One region of the Mesorhizobium sp. CA12 genome, then DNA from elsewhere that is predicted to be linked to it. Evidence: predicted binding sites of a transcription regulator. Region 1 holds the regulator's gene; the other holds the start of a gene.
The links. Region 1 encodes LexA, which represses DNA repair genes until DNA is damaged. Its sites were predicted from a motif close to TGTTCNNNNTGTGTTCNG; they were not measured.
Positions count from the first base shown of each region.

Region 1 (4,211 bases):
CGACCGAGCTCGACCGTGGCGTCGGCTTTCTGCTGGTGCCGGTGTTCCTGGCAGCCGGCGTGATCTGTTACTTCTCGCTGAGCGCCGAGCCGGACCTCTACAGGCCGCTCGCGGCGGTCGCCCTGATGGCGGTCTGCGCGGCGGTCTCGCGTTCCCGGCACAGAACGCACCTTGTCTTCATGGCGGCGTTTTTCTGCGTCTTGGGCTTTCTCGCGGCCAAGGTGGAGACCTGGCGGATGGCGACCCCGATGCTGGGTTCCGAAATCCAGACACGGCTGACGGGCCGCCTCGTCACCGCCGAGGCGATGGCCAACGGCCGTGTCCGGCTCACCATAGATCTGATATCCACGGAGCGTCCGAAGCTGCGCTACGCGCCGGACCGCATCAGGCTGTCGGCGCGCAGGATCCCGTCCGGCATGTCGGCCGGGTCGATGCTGACCGGCTATGCCAAGCTGCTGCCGCCGACAGGTCCGGTTCGGCCTGACAGCTACGACTTTTCCTTCGACAGCTATTTTGCCGGCATCGGCGCCAGTGGCTTTTTCCTGGGCGATCCGAAACTTGTCGCGCCGACCCCGAGTGCGCCAACGGAGGTGCCGTTTGGCGCACGCGTGGCATCGGCCGTAGAAAACGGACGCGAGGGAATTGCCGACCACATCAGGAGCAGCATCGGCGGTTCCGAGGGCGAGATCGCGGCGGCGCTGATCGTCGGCGTTCGTGCCGGCATTCCGGACGAAATCAACGAGTCGATGCGGCGGACCGGCATCTACCACATCATTTCGATCTCGGGACTGCATATGGCGCTGGTCGCCGGCACGATCATGGTCCTGCTACGCGGCGCCTTCGCGCTGTTTCCGGATTTCTCGTCGCGCCGGCCGGTGAAGAAATATGCCGCTGGCATCGCGCTGGCGTCGATCGCCGCCTATCTCGTGATCTCCGGCATCGTGGTGGCGGCCGAGCGAAGCTTCATCATGCTTGGCGTGATGCTGGTCGCCGTGCTTTTCGACCGCGCAGCGCTGACCATGCGCAACCTGGCGATCTCTGCCATCGCCGTCATCCTGGTCTCGCCGCATGAAGTGGTCGGCCCGAGCTTCCAGATGTCCTTCGCCGCCACCGCCGCCCTGGTCGGCGCCTATGCCGGCTTTGCCGACTATCGCGCCGGCAAAACGACCGCGCCGCCGGCAAAGCGTTCGTTTCTCGGGTTCTTATCGCGAAAACTGGCGATTGGAGCGGGTGGCGCCGCCGTGACGTCGCTCATCGCGGGCAGCGCAACATTGTTGTTTGCCATCTGGCACTTCCAGCGGGTGTCGCCGCTCAGCCTGCTGGCCAATCTGGCGGTCATGCCGATCGTCTCATTGGTCGTCATGCCGTTCGCCGTGCTGAGCGCGCTGGCCATGCCCTTCGGCTTCGACGGTCCCTTCCTCTTTGTCATGGGCAAAGGCCTGACGGCGATGATCGCCATTTCGGCATGGATTTCCGAGCGCTCACCGGTCGACGCCGTGGGGCTGATCTCGATTCAGTCGGTGCTGCTGGCGACGGTCGCGCTGGTCATCGCGACCATGGCTACCACTTGGCTGAGGCTTGCCGCCGTACCTTTCGCGCTCGCTGCGCTGCTGGCCATTCCGCACGTCCGCACACCGGACGTGCTTATCTCGGAGGATGCGCATCTGGTGGCGATGCCGATCGGCGGCGGCGAGCTTGCCGTCAATCGCGAACGCTCCAACGAGTTCACCACCGACAATTGGAAACGGGCGCTGAAAGCCGAGGAAATCGTGCCGCCGGAAAGGTTCGCCAAAGATACGCTGGACATTGCCGATCCCGTCGACCTGCCGCCCGGCTCGCCCTTCTATTGCAGCGGCGATCTCTGCATCGGTCGGCATCCTTCCGGCGCGATCGTCGCGCTCGCCGAGACCCGCGACACCGCCCGGCCGGCCTGCGGCTTCGCCGACCTCATCGTCATCAACGACGCCACGGCCTATAACCCGTGCCGCGATCCGCGTGTGCTCGTCGTCACCAAGCGGCAGCTGGCGCGCGACGGCAGCGCCGCCGTTTTCTTCGATCCGCAATCGGCAACCGCGCGGCCAACCGTCCGCTACGCGGTCGTAGAACCATACCGACCCTGGCACGAGCAGCGGAAATACACGCGCGAGGCGAGGGGACTGGCGCCCTATAAGCAGCCGGAAAAACCAGCCGCCGCACCGGCCCAATAGATTGTCGTCCGGGCGAAGAAGGCCGGGCAGTTCTGCTCAGTAGCGGCGGATAAGTCCGACGAGCTTGCCCTGAACCTTGACCCGATCCGGTCCGAAGATCCGGGTCTCATAGGCCGGGTTGGCGGCCTCGAGCGCGATCGAGGCACCCTTGCGGCGGAAACGCTTAAGCGTCGCCTCCTCATCGTCGACCAGCGCCACCACGATCTCGCCCGGGCTTGCCGTGTTGGCATTGCGGATGATGACGGTGTCGCCATCGAAGATGCCGGCCTCGATCATCGAGTCGCCCTTGACCTCCAACGCGTAATGCTCGCCGCCCATGATCATGTCCGGCGGCACCGAGATCGAATGCGTCTGGTGCTGGATGGCGTCAATCGGCACGCCGGCGGCGATGCGGCCCATCACCGGAATGGATACGGCCGCCGCGGCCTCGTCGTCATTGCTTGGTCTCGGAGTGCGCGATGGCGTCGTCGGCTTGACCTGGCGACTGAGATTGCCTTGGCCGCCCTGGATGACGCTTGGCGAAAACTTCTTCGCGGCATTCAGGCCAGGCGCGATCGAGTCGGGCAGGCGCAGCACTTCCAGCGCGCGCGCCCGGTTCGGGAGCCGGCGAATGAAGCCGCGTTCTTCCAGCGCAGTGATCAGCCGATGGATGCCGGACTTGGAGGCAAGGTCGAGCGCCTCCTTCATCTCATCGAATGATGGAGGAATCCCGCTCTCCTTCAGGCGTTCATGGATGAACATCAGGAGTTCATGTTGTTTGCGCGTCAGCATCGGCGGCCCCCACGGGTTCTGAAACCAGAATCAGAAAAACAAACCCAGAACAAACACTATCTGTTCCAGTTGTGTTCCGCAACCGTTTAAAGTTTAGTGAATTTGTTAAGGCTGCCGAAACAATGTCGCATCCGGTGACGGCCGGCTGCCCCTCCTGGGGCAGCGGCATTGATTCCGCTCGATTTTGGAGTTCCCCTTAAGCTGAAATACAACCCGACACGATCACGAAGCAGTGGTTGGGATCACGTCGGCTCGTACCGTAAGCGCGTGGCACCGTGAACGAAACGAACCCAAAATGCCAACGTTGGCGAAGTTCCGATCCGCAGTCTTCGCCGTCTATGGACCAGCTAACATAGGACCAAAGGTTCTTGCCCTGTCGCCGACGGTGGTGAGACAACCCCCTTGGCCAGATCGAAATGGAGCGGCAGCACAATGAGGGGAATTCCTGATCTCGCCGAAGTCGAGGCGATGGATGCCGCGGATCCGCTGCGCGCCATGCGCGATCGCTTCGTCTTGCCGGAAGACGTCATATACCTCGACGGCAATTCGCTGGGCGCCGCTTCGATCGACGCCTTCAGCGAGATCGAGACTGCCGCGAGGCAGGAATGGGCGCGGGATCTCATCCGCGCCTGGAACACCGCCGGCTGGTTCGATATGCCCATCGAGCTGGGTGACCAGCTAGGACGGCTGATCGGCGCGAAACCCGGCCAGACGGTCGTTTGCGACACGACTTCGATCAACATCTACAAGGTCCTGCATGCGGCACTTGCAATGCGGCCCGAGCGTTCGGTGATCGTTGCCGAGGACGACAGCTTTCCGACCGACCTCTACATGGCGGAAGGCGTCGCATCGACGCGGCCCGGCACGGTGCTGCGGCTCGAAGGCGCAGATGCCCCGACGATTGAGGAACTGGTTGACGATCGCGTCGCGGTCATCCTGGTCAACCACGTCAACTACAAATCCGGCCGGCTGCGCGACATGGCGGCGCTCACCCGCAAGGCTCATGAAGCCGGCGCGCTGATCGTGTGGGACCTCTGCCACACGGCGGGTGCGCTGCCGGTTGATCTCGACGGCTCGAATGCCGATTTCGCCGTCGGCTGCACCTACAAGTATCTCAATGGCGGGCCGGGCTCGCCAGCCTTCATCTACGCCGCGAACCGCCACCACCGCGACATTCGCCAGCCACTCAGCGGCTGGTGGGGCCATGCCCGGCCTTTCGCGTTCGAGCAGGGC
Region 1 is NZ_JAIUHT010000001.1:838,088-842,298, forward strand. It holds gene LB520_RS04030 (ComEC/Rec2 family competence protein) at 1-2,207, shown strand, start outside; gene lexA (transcriptional repressor LexA) at 2,244-2,978, opposite strand; gene kynU (kynureninase) at 3,411-4,211, shown strand, end outside.

Region 2 (4,211 bases), 360 kb from region 1:
CTCCTTGAGCTGCGAGGCCATCATCTCGCCCAGGCCCTTGAAGCGGCCGATCTCGACCTTGCCGCGCCCGGTGAACTCGGTGCGCAGCAGTTCGTCCTTGTGCGCGTCGTCGCGGGCGTAGCCGACCTTGCCGCCTTGCCGGATCGAATAGAGCGGCGGCACGGCCATGTAGAGGTGGCCGCCGCGGATCAGGTTCGGCATCTCCTGATAGAAGAAGGTGATCAGCAACGAAGCGATGTGCGCGCCGTCGACGTCGGCGTCGGTCATGATGATCACGCGGTCGTAGCGCAGATCCTCGTCGCGATATTTGGAACGCGTGCCGCAGCCGAGCGCCTGGATGAGATCGGAAATCTGCTGGTTGGCGGCAAGCTTGTCGTTGCCGGCGGAGGCGACATTGAGAATCTTGCCGCGCAGCGGCAGCACTGCCTGGCTGGCGCGGTCGCGCGCCTGCTTGGCCGAGCCGCCGGCCGAGTCGCCCTCGACGATGAAGATCTCGGCGCCCGCGGCGGCGTTCTGCGTGCAGTCGGCAAGCTTGCCCGGAAGGCGCAGCTTGCGCACCGCGCTCTTGCGGGAGACTTCCTTTTCCTGGCGGCGCCGCACGCGTTCGTCGGCGCGCGCGATGACCCAGTCCAGAAGCTTGGAGGCTTCCTGCGGATTGTCTGCCAGCCAGTGGTCGAACGGGTCGCGAAGGGCGTTTTCGACGATGCGCATTGCCTCGATCGTCGCCAGCCTGTCTTTGGTCTGGCCGACGAATTCCGGCTCGCGGATGAACACCGACAGCATGCCGGCGGCCGAGATCATCACGTCATCGGTGGTGATGATCGAAGCGCGCTTGTTGCCGATGAGGTCGGCGTAAGCGCGCAACCCGCGCGTCAGCACGTTGCGGAAGCCGGCCTCATGCGTGCCGCCTTCCGGGGTCGGAATGGTGTTGCAATAGGAGTTGAGGAAACCGTCGCCGCCGAACCAGGTCACAGCCCATTCGAGCGAACCGTGGCCGCCCTGCTTGTCGCTCTTCCCGGCGAAAACCTCGCGCGTGACCTGGAATTCGTCGCCCAGCGTCGCCTTGAGATAGTCCTTGAGGCCGCCGGGGAAATGGAACTCGGCCTTTGCCGGCGTCTGATCCTTGTCCTTGATCAGCGACGGATCGCAGGTCCAGCGGATCTCGACGCCGCCGAACAGATAGGCCTTCGAGCGCGTCATGCGGTAAAGGCGCGCCGGTTCGAAGGCGGCGCCCTTGCCGAAAATCTGCTCGTCGGGATGGAAACGGGTCTTCGTGCCGCGGCGGTTGTGGACCTCGCCGAGATGCTCCAATCCACTGACCGGGACGCCGCGGGAGAATCTTTGGCGGTAAAGCTGACGACCCCGCGCGACCTCGACCTCGAGGTGGTCGGACAGCGCATTGACGACCGAGACGCCGACGCCGTGCAAGCCGCCGGAGGTCTCGTAAACCTTGGAGTCGAACTTGCCGCCCGAATGCAGCGTGGTCATGATGACTTCGAGCGCTGGCTTCTTGAATTTCGGATGCGGATCGACCGGGATGCCGCGGCCGTTGTCGGTGACGGTCAGGAAGCCGTCGGCAGAAAGCTCGACGTCGATGAAGGTGGCGTGGCCGGCCACCGCTTCGTCCATCGAATTGTCGATGACCTCGGCGAACAGGTGATGCATGGCCTTGTCGTCGGTGCCGCCGATATACATGCCCGGACGGCGCCGCACCGGCTCGAGCCCTTCCAGCACCTCGATATCGGCGGCGCTGTAGCCCTCGCTGCCGTCGCGGGTGGCGGTCGTACGCTTCGCTGCCTGCACCAGCGGATCGGCGGGCCGTGAGGGCGCGCGCACCGGCTGTGCCGGCTTTTCCATCTTGCCGAAGAGGTCGTTGCTGTCGTCCATGCTGGGCCTAGCGTCCGGTAATGCGAATCATTCCTCGATACTGCCACGCTTTTGGCGGGCGAACGAGTTCCTGTTCCGTTCAGGGATTCAAACTGTCTCTTATTTCAAAACCATTCGATAACCAAGCCGGCCGAAATAGGGCGATCGGCGGGTCGCGGGATTCCTGATTCTTTAACATTAACGCCTAGCGTGAGACCCAACTAACAAAAGACCACGGGCGTCAGGGGTTCCATTGTGAGGGGCAAGGCCATAACCATGATCGGCATCGCCGCCGTTTTCGGCGCGATCTCGATCTTTGCGGCGGATTTCTGGGTCAAGAGCCAGGCGAAGGCTCAGGCCGAGGTCAAGGTCGTCGTGGCGCCGCAGCAGCCCAAGGTCGAGTTCAAGACCATCGTGGTGGCGCACGCGCCGCTGCGCTACGGCATGGAGCTTGGACGGCCGCAACTCGCCGAGATTCCGTGGCCGCAGGATTCGCTGCCGCAGGGCGCTTTCCCGACGATCGACAAGCTGCTTGCGGACGGCAGCCGGGTCGTGCTGTCGCCGATCGAGGTCAACGAACCGGTGCTGCTCACCAAGCTGTCGGGACCGAACGGCCGCGCCACGCTTTCCAACATGCTGTCGGCGGGAATGCGGGCCGTCACCATCCGCACCGACGAGATCGCCGGCGTCGGCGGCTTCATCACGCCGGGAGACCGCGTCGACGTCGTGCTGACGCGCGATGCTGGGGACATCCAGGAAGTGTCCAAGAATGCTCAAGGGGCTGCCGGCTCGACCGTTACGTCCGAGATCGTTGTCTCCGATGCCAAGGTGCTCTCGGTCGGACAGGGCGCCGATGAACGCAAGACCGAGCCGCAAGTCGCCAATTCGGTGACCATCGAGGTGACCAACGACGGGGCGCAGAAGGTGGCGCTTGCCCGCACCGTCGGCACGCTGTCGTTGTCGCTGCGGTCGGCCGCCGACGCCAGCGCCAGCGAAAGCGGGCTGACGACCATCTCGTCCTTCGGCGGCTCGGTTGCCGCAAATGCGCAGGCGAGCGCCGCCTCGCTCGTCAATGCGGTGACGAAGGACCAGGACGAGCCGAAATTCAAGACGGTGATCGTGACGCGCGGCGACAAGGTCGAGGAATACAAGGTTCCTTCGCGGCAACCGCCGCAGGAACTGCAGCAATAGCCGGTGGGGACCGGCGGGGACGGGGCAAGATGTTCGGGTTTGATGCATTTCGGACGACCGGGGGATGGCTTCTTCTCGGCGTGATTGCGCTGGCGGCGACAGTGCTTGCCGTCGCCGCGCCGGCAAGGGCGGGCAATGACGTCGTCTATGTCTCGGCGAACAAGAACGCCTCGATCAAGGTCGCCAAGGGCAAGCCGAAGACGATCATGACGAGCGCCGCCTTCTACCAGATCGTCATCGGCGACCCGGAGATCGCCAACGTCAACCCGCTGACCGACAAATCCTTCTATGTGCTGGGCAACAACCTGGGTACCACCGGCATTGCCCTGTTCGACCAGAACAAGCAGCTTGTCGGCACCATCGACATCGAGGTGACGCTGGACACCGATCAGCTTGCCAGCACCATCCGCGCCAGCGTGCCCGACGCCAAGATCAAGGTTGGCTCGGCGAACGGGCGCGTCGTGCTGTCGGGCGAAGCCGATGATGCTGTCGCCGCCGACAAAGCCAGCAAGATCGCGTCACGCTTTTCCGGCAATGAGGAAGTCATCAACTCGGTCAACATCTCGTCCTCGCAGCAGGTTCAGCTCAATGTCCGCTTCGTCGAGATCAACCGCCAGGCCGGCCAGGACCTCGGCGCCAAATACGCAGCCAATTTCGCCTATGGCATCGGCAACCGCAAAGTCGTGCTGAACCCGGATGGAGGAGACCTGACGGCTGCCGGAACAGGCGAGATCATCGGCAGCCTGCTGTCGAACGGCGTTTCCATCGACATCGCCATCAAGGCGCTGGAGGAACGCGGTCTGGCGCGGCGGCTGGCGGAGCCGAACCTGATCGCGCGTTCGGGCCAGACGGCGAGCTTCCTTGCCGGCGGCGAGTTCCCAATCCCGGTTTCCGAAGACAATGGCAAGATCAGCGTCACCTACAAAAAGTACGGCGTCGGCCTCGATTTCACGCCGACGGTGCTGAAGGACGGGCTGGTCAGCCTCGACATCGCGCCGGAAGTGTCCTCGATCGACCCGTCCGCTTCCATCCAGGTCAGCAGCGGCATTTCCATTCCGGCCTTCATCGTGCGCCGCGCCAGGACATCGGTCGACCTCAAGAACGGCCAGAGCTTCATGATCGCCGGCCTCCTGCAGTCGCAGAACGACATCACG
Region 2 is NZ_JAIUHT010000001.1:477,110-481,320, forward strand. It holds gene parE (DNA topoisomerase IV subunit B) at 1-1,887, opposite strand, end outside; gene cpaB (Flp pilus assembly protein CpaB) at 2,143-3,057, shown strand; gene LB520_RS02275 (type II and III secretion system protein family protein) at 3,087-4,211, shown strand, end outside.
Region 2: parE (DNA topoisomerase IV subunit B) is a predicted target of LexA. The motif match lies at 1,953-1,970, and genes of this name have one in related genera.